2 regions of the Peribacillus sp. P4_D6 genome follow, and region 2 is predicted to be linked to the other one. Evidence: predicted binding sites of a transcription regulator. Region 2 holds the regulator's gene; the other holds the start of a gene.
What was found. Region 2 encodes NrdR, which represses ribonucleotide reductase genes. Its sites were predicted from a motif close to AACACNATATATNGTGTT; they were not measured.

Region 1 (3,424 bases), on a different contig from region 2:
GTCTTATTTCTTTGCTTTGATTTTCCCGGTCCACATCTTGAAACCGCCCTTTAAGTGAAAAAGTTCCCTGTAGCCCTTTTTGTATAGCATGGCTGCAGCTCTGCCGCTGATGATTTCGCTTTGAGCGTACAAATATACAGGCTTGTCCGGCCTAATTTCGACCAAGCGGGTTTTCATTTGAGTCATAGGGATGTTTCTTGCGCCTAAGATATGACCATTTTCGAAATCATTCGGTTCCCGCACATCGATTAGCTGCACTTTTCTGTAGTTGGCGATAAATTCGTCCTGTGTTAGTGTTTTAACGATTTTACGCTGGCGGTACCAATTAAAAAGTGAATACGCAATAACCACTCCGAGGATGATGAGCAGTGTATATAATATTTCCAAACATAAAAACTCCCTTCTACCTTAACGAATACAGACAATCTTTATTATATAATTGCTTTACCCAATAATCAAAAAGAATTTTCATCAAATTCTTCATGACTTGATAGCACTTTCTTTTTTAGAGTGTTAAAGTCTGTTAAACTACTACATGTGAGTTTTTTGTGGGGGATTGAAAAACGTCTATCGAAACGAGGGGTAAGGATGACTAAAGAAAAATGGGGTTTTATAGATTCGGGGTATTGTTCACCGGCTTTTAATATGGCGCTGGACGAAGCCCTGTTAAACTGGCAAAGCAAAGGGGAAATTCCGCCGATCATACGCTTTTACGGCTGGGATCCAGCGACATTGTCGATCGGTTATTTTCAAAAGGCAGAAGCGGAGATTGATCTGGAAGAGGTCAAAAGGCAGGGCCTTGGTTTTGTTCGCAGGCCGACAGGAGGACGAGCGGTACTGCACGAACATGAATTGACTTATAGTGTAATCGTTCCAGAATCCTATCCGGGAATGCCAACCACCGTTACTGAAGCTTATCGTGTCATTTCTGAAGGAATATTGATGGGATTCAGGAATCTTGGATTGGATGCTTATTTTGCCGTGCCTCGAAGCGAACAGGAAAAAGCGGCTTTAAAATCGCCCAGGTCTTCCGTCTGCTTTGATGCACCTAGCTGGTATGAACTGGTCGTTGAGGGCAGGAAGGTCGCTGGCAGTGCTCAAACCAGGCAAAAAGGCGTCATCCTTCAGCACGGGTCCATTTTGCTTGAGCTTGATGATGATAAGCTCTTTAGCGTATTTAAATTCTCAAATGACAGGGTTAAAGAGAGAATGCAAAAAAACTTAAAAAACAAAGCTGTGGCCATGAATGATATTGCCGGGAGAAAGATAACCATCCCTGAAGCGAAAGAAGCTTTCGAAAAAGGTTTTGCCGAAGGACTTTCGGTCGATTTAGAGCCATATGTCCTCACCGAAAAGCAATTGCTGGAAGTGAAAGCAATAGCTGAAAGCAAATATGAAAGCGATGAATGGAATTTCATGAGATAGAGGAAGCATAATTAGAGTGGATAATAAAAAGTTTTTTCAGATTTGTTTGACCGAATAACACATCCCTTGCAGGGATAAGCCCTAAAAGGGATGGGGAAAAAGCAAGGTCCAAATTAATTGAAATCTGATGAAAAATTATTATAAATCGACATTTTCCTCCCTTTTGCTAACTATATTAATTGATTTAACGTTTGACAAAATTAAAAGTTATTCAAAACAAACACAATATATAGTAGTTGAAATATTTAATACGATACTATATGTTGATTTTTGAGTTTCGCTATGATAAATTTAGGGTACTTGTTAAGCGAAACGGACATGTAAGGCTACATAAGGATTTTTGCGGCAGCAAGAACGGATCATGAAACATATAAAGGAGAGGGAATTATGTCGGTTGTAATAAAAGAAGCTTTAAAGGTTGATCTAGAAAGGTTGAATAAGGATATTTCTTTATTTCCCCAGGTTCACCCTGTAACTGCTGATATGAAAATGGCGCATAAGGGAGTGTCCCGTCTAGTCATGCTTGACCGCTATTCTTTTAAGGATACTGAAAAAATCACACTCTCGGCAGGCGATTTCGTCGTGTTGACGATTAAGGAAGATCCGAAATTCCCGGCAAGGGGTCTCGGTTACATCGTTGAAATTGATTGGGAAACCAAAAAAGCCAAGGTATTGGTGGATGAAGAATTCCGTGGCGTATTGGATAATCCGGAAGAAGTTGAGACGGGAATTGTAAACCGTCCGTTGGATATAATCGAAAAGCCTCTTGAAATATACTATGAACAAATTGCGAAACGTAATGCAACGGGATTGGCATCAGTGGAAACCACGGAAGAAAAAAGAACGGAATGGTTCAATAAATTCTATGAAGAATTAAAGAACCTTAATTTCGTCCCGGCAGGCCGAGTATTATACGGTGCAGGTTCCAATACGGATGTTACTTATTTCAACTGCTATGTAATGCCATTCGTACCGGATTCACGTGAAGGTATTTCAGAACATAGGAAACAAGTGATGGAAATCATGAGCCGCGGCGGCGGAGTGGGTACGAACGGATCGACACTGCGTCCAAGAAACACTCTGGCAAAAGGGGTAAATGGAAAATCCTCGGGTTCAGTGTCATGGCTTGACGATATTGCAAAACTGACGCATCTTGTTGAACAGGGCGGCAGCAGACGAGGCGCGCAAATGATCATGCTTGCTGATTGGCATCCCGATATTGCAGAGTTCATCATTTCCAAAATGCAAAATCCAAGGATTTTGCGTTACCTAGTGGAAAACACTAAAGACGAAGCCATCAAGAAATATGCCACGGATAAATTGAAATTCACGCCGCACACGGAACAGGAAACGGCTATGTATCAAGGGATCATCAATTATAAGGAGATTCCTGGCCAAGGCGGGTTCAGCGAGAAAATCATTAGGGATGCAGAGGAAAAGATCCGTACAGGCGGAACATACAGTGTTCATAATTCGGATTTCTTGACTGGAGCCAATATCTCCATTTGCCTGACCAAGGAATTTATGGAAGCGGCTGAACAAGATGCGGAATATGAATTGCGTTTTCCTGATGTTGAAAGCTATAATGCCGAAGAAATGGCCATTTACAATGAAGAATGGCATAATGTCGGCGATGTTCGCGAATGGGAGAAAATGGGTCATAAAGTCCGTGTTTACCGTAAAATCCGGGCTAAAGAGCTTTGGAACTTAATAAACATTTGTGCAACATATTCTGCTGAACCAGGTATTTTCTTTATCGATAATGCTAATGAAATGACGAATGCCAAAGCATACGGTCAACAGGTTGTAGCCACGAACCCTTGTGGAGAACAGCCATTGGCTCCATATTCAGTATGTAACCTTGCTGCTGTCAATCTGGCTGAAATGGCTGATAAAGAAAGCAAAACGGTTAATTTCGAGAAACTTAAGCAGACAGTTGAAGTCGGTGTGCGCATGCAGGACAATGTCATTGACGCAACTCCTTATTTCTTGGATGAAA
Region 2 (3,424 bases):
GGGGTTACTCCAATCGTGTAGTGGACCTTGTAAAATTGGTTGGCTCCGAGTTGAAAAAAATGTCCGAAGTCGAATTATCAGTAAAATAAAATGAAAAACCCGAGCCTGCTAAGATTTTTTAGCGGGCTATTTTTCATGCAGTGATCCATGAATTCCCGGCTGCTTTATGGCACTGAATAAACAAAAGACGGAATTTGCTCCACATTGGAACCTTCGCTATATCCCCATTACATATAAAGTTTATCTTTCCAAAAATTCAATTTGGAGTTGCAAAAAAAATTCAAACCATATATACTATGAATCGTGAACTTCTTCAAAACGGTTTGCATGATGGCTACTTAAAGGGTTAGGACCTCTTTGGACTAACTTTCCCCCGTGGTAGTTATCAGAACTTATTTTTAAATCATGGTAAGGGGGAAGCTTAATATGGAAACAGCTTACACTATGGAAACAATGGGTAGACATGTCATTTCTGAACTTTGGGGTTGTGACTTTGAAAAACTGAACAATATCGATTTAATTGAAAAGATTTTTGTTGACGCTGCTTTGAAATCAGGTGCAGAGGTACGAGAAGTTGCCTTTCACAAATTTGCTCCACAAGGAGTCAGCGGGGTTGTCATCATTTCTGAATCACACTTAACGATTCACAGTTTTCCAGAACACGGCTATGCGAGCATTGATGTCTATACATGCGGTAACTTGGATCCGAATATTGCGGCAGATTATATTGCAGAAGCTTTGAATGCGCAAACACGTGAAAACATAGAATTACCACGTGGATTAGGTCCTGTACAAATGAAAAAAGCCAATATAAGTGCCCTATAAAAAAATGTATACACAGAGATGCCATGGGTGCATCTCTTTTTTAATGCAATGAATCGGCAGTCTGATTCACTTTATTGGAGAGGATTGCCTTGAAGCACAATGCCCTTGGCAACGGTGCTTCAACGGCAGAACAAAAAGTGCCTGCTGCCGGAAGTTACACTTTTTACTTGTACTGTCCGTTCCTTTTAATATAAGATTAAGATAGAGAAGTAATTCCTTGGGGAACATTTAGATAGGGGAGTCCTACATAAAATACGGAGCTGATAATGATGAAATGCCCATCATGTCAATATAACGGAACAAGAGTGCTCGATTCCAGGCCAGTCGATGAAAGTAAATCGATTCGACGACGCCGTGAATGTGAGGCATGTGGTTTTCGATTCACGACATTTGAAAAGGTGGAGGAAACACCGCTTATTGTAGTGAAAAAGGGCGGGACACGTGAAGAGTTCAGTCGTGATAAAATCCTGCGTGGCTTAATCAGGGCTTGCGAAAAACGTCCGGTTCCCTTGAAAGAACTAGAGCAAATTACCAGTTATGTAGAAAAAGAACTACGCAACCAGGGCATATCGGAAGTGAAAAGCGACAGTGTCGGCGAAATGGTAATGGACAAGCTGGCAGAAGTCGATGAGGTTGCCTATGTAAGGTTCGCATCCGTCTATCGACAATTTAAAGATATCAATGTCTTTATTGATGAACTGAAAGATTTAATAAATAAAGAAAGAAAGTAGAGCTGAAGATTCACTTTGGCTCTTTTTTCACTACATCTTTTGAAAGGTTTGAATGGAGATGTCAATGCATTGGCAAGAATTGCTCCCAGCTGATTCATATCTGGTCTCATCTGCGGGGCTGCTTCATGATTATGATCGGAAAATACTTACCCGACTATATCAACCTCTTATTGGACCTATCTGCATTAGCCTATATATGACGTTATGGAGTGAGTTGGAGGAAAACAGGCTATGGTCGGAAACCTCCTCGCATTATCAATTAATGAATACCATCGGCCTTAAGTTAGGTGATATTTACGAAGCACGCCTTTTACTTGAAGGAATCGGCCTGTTGAATGTATATAAGAAATCGAAAAATGGAACGAAGGAATTCATTTATGAGTTAAACCCGCCGCTTTCACCCCAGCAGTTTTTCACGGATGGAATGCTGAATATTTACTTATACAAAAAAATCGGTAAAGCTCAATTCAACCGGTTAAAGAGGTTCTTTTGTGATGACCATATCTTAACCGATCAATATGAAGGTGTGACTAAATCTTTTGCGGAAGTATTCTCATCAGACCATTTGGACTCTTTATATGTAACGGATGAAGCGAAAAACGAATGGAAACCGGTGCCTGAACAGCAATACATCGATCGGGCGGAAGGCGTTGAGCCATCGGGGTTTGATGACTTATTCGATTTTGACCTTTTATTTGCCGGGATGAAATCCTCGATCGTGCCGAAAAAGGCTTTTACTCCTAAAATAAAAAGTACGATTGCCAAACTCGCTTTTTTATATGGCATTGATCCGCTGGAAATGCAAAAACTAGTAATGGATGCCGTTTCATTGGATGATGAGATTGATGAGGAATTGCTTAGAAAGGCGGCAAGGGACTGGTACCAGATCGAACGGCAGGCCGATATGCCTTCCCTTGTCAATCGGGTGCAGCCAATTCGTGAACGGACACAAAAAGAAGAACCGAAAACAAAGGAACAAGAGTTAATCCGTCATTTGGAGACGATTTCCCCGAGGGAGCGGCTGATGCAATTGTCTGGCGGTGCAGAGCCGTCAAGCGGTGATTTGAAAGTGGTTGAGGGCGTGATGATCAACCAAAAGCTGAATCCGGGTGTCGTCAATGTCTTGATTGAATATGTCATGCTCAAAACGGATATGAAGTTCACGAAGGGTTATGTGGAAAAGCTGGCAGGCCATTGGGCACGGCTAAAGGTCTCAACAGTCGTCGAGGCGATGGAACTGGCCAAAAATGAACATAGGAAATATCAGGACTGGGCTCAAGGAAGCAGGAATGCTGCGAAGGGCAGCCGGAAAAAGGCGATACGGGAAGAAGTGGTTCCTGAGTGGCTTGAGAAAAAAGAAGAAGCACAGCAGGAGCAGAATGCGGAACAGCCTGAATTGGATGCCCAAAAACGCGAACTTCTGGAGAAATGGAAGCTGTGGAAAGCGGGAGGTGAAATGAACGATGGAAAAGATTAATAGGTCCCTTAATAAATTGGCCAATACAAATCAATTTCAACAGCGTTATGAAAAGCTGAAACAGGAGATTTTTGAAAACGAACAAGTGCGGTTATTCATGAATGCCAACAGCTCGACGGTCACGAAGGAAATGATTGATAAAAACTTGGGGAAGCTTTATGAGTTCACTTCACAGAGCAATAAGTGTGATAAATGTCCGAGCTTGGATGGCTGCATCAATATGATGCAAGGGTATTATCCTAAATTGGTGGTGCAAGGAAAAGCCCTGAACCTGCATTATGAAGTCTGCCCGAGGAAATTGGCAGAGGATGAAAAGCGGAAACGGGAAAAGCTGATCCGCAGCCTGTATGTACCGAAGGATATTTTAAAGGCCAGCATTGAAGATTTTACC

Region 1: AC1DVB_RS15920 (vitamin B12-dependent ribonucleotide reductase) is a predicted target of NrdR. The motif match lies at 1,645-1,662, and genes of this name have one in related genera.

What each region holds. Positions count from the first base shown of each region.
Region 1 covers NZ_JBFUIQ010000053.1:5,245-8,668, reverse strand. The annotation lists gene AC1DVB_RS15930 (rhodanese-like domain-containing protein) at 4-387, opposite strand; gene AC1DVB_RS15925 (lipoate--protein ligase family protein) at 589-1,425, shown strand; gene AC1DVB_RS15920 (vitamin B12-dependent ribonucleotide reductase) at 1,813-3,424, shown strand, end outside.
Region 2 covers NZ_JBFUIQ010000128.1:101-3,524, reverse strand. The annotation lists gene AC1DVB_RS22465 (glyceraldehyde-3-phosphate dehydrogenase) at 1-89, shown strand, start outside; gene speD (adenosylmethionine decarboxylase) at 445-825, shown strand; gene nrdR (transcriptional regulator NrdR) at 1,095-1,556, shown strand; gene AC1DVB_RS22450 (replication initiation and membrane attachment family protein) at 1,621-3,033, shown strand; partial or broken gene AC1DVB_RS22445 (primosomal protein DnaI) at 3,020-3,424, shown strand, end outside.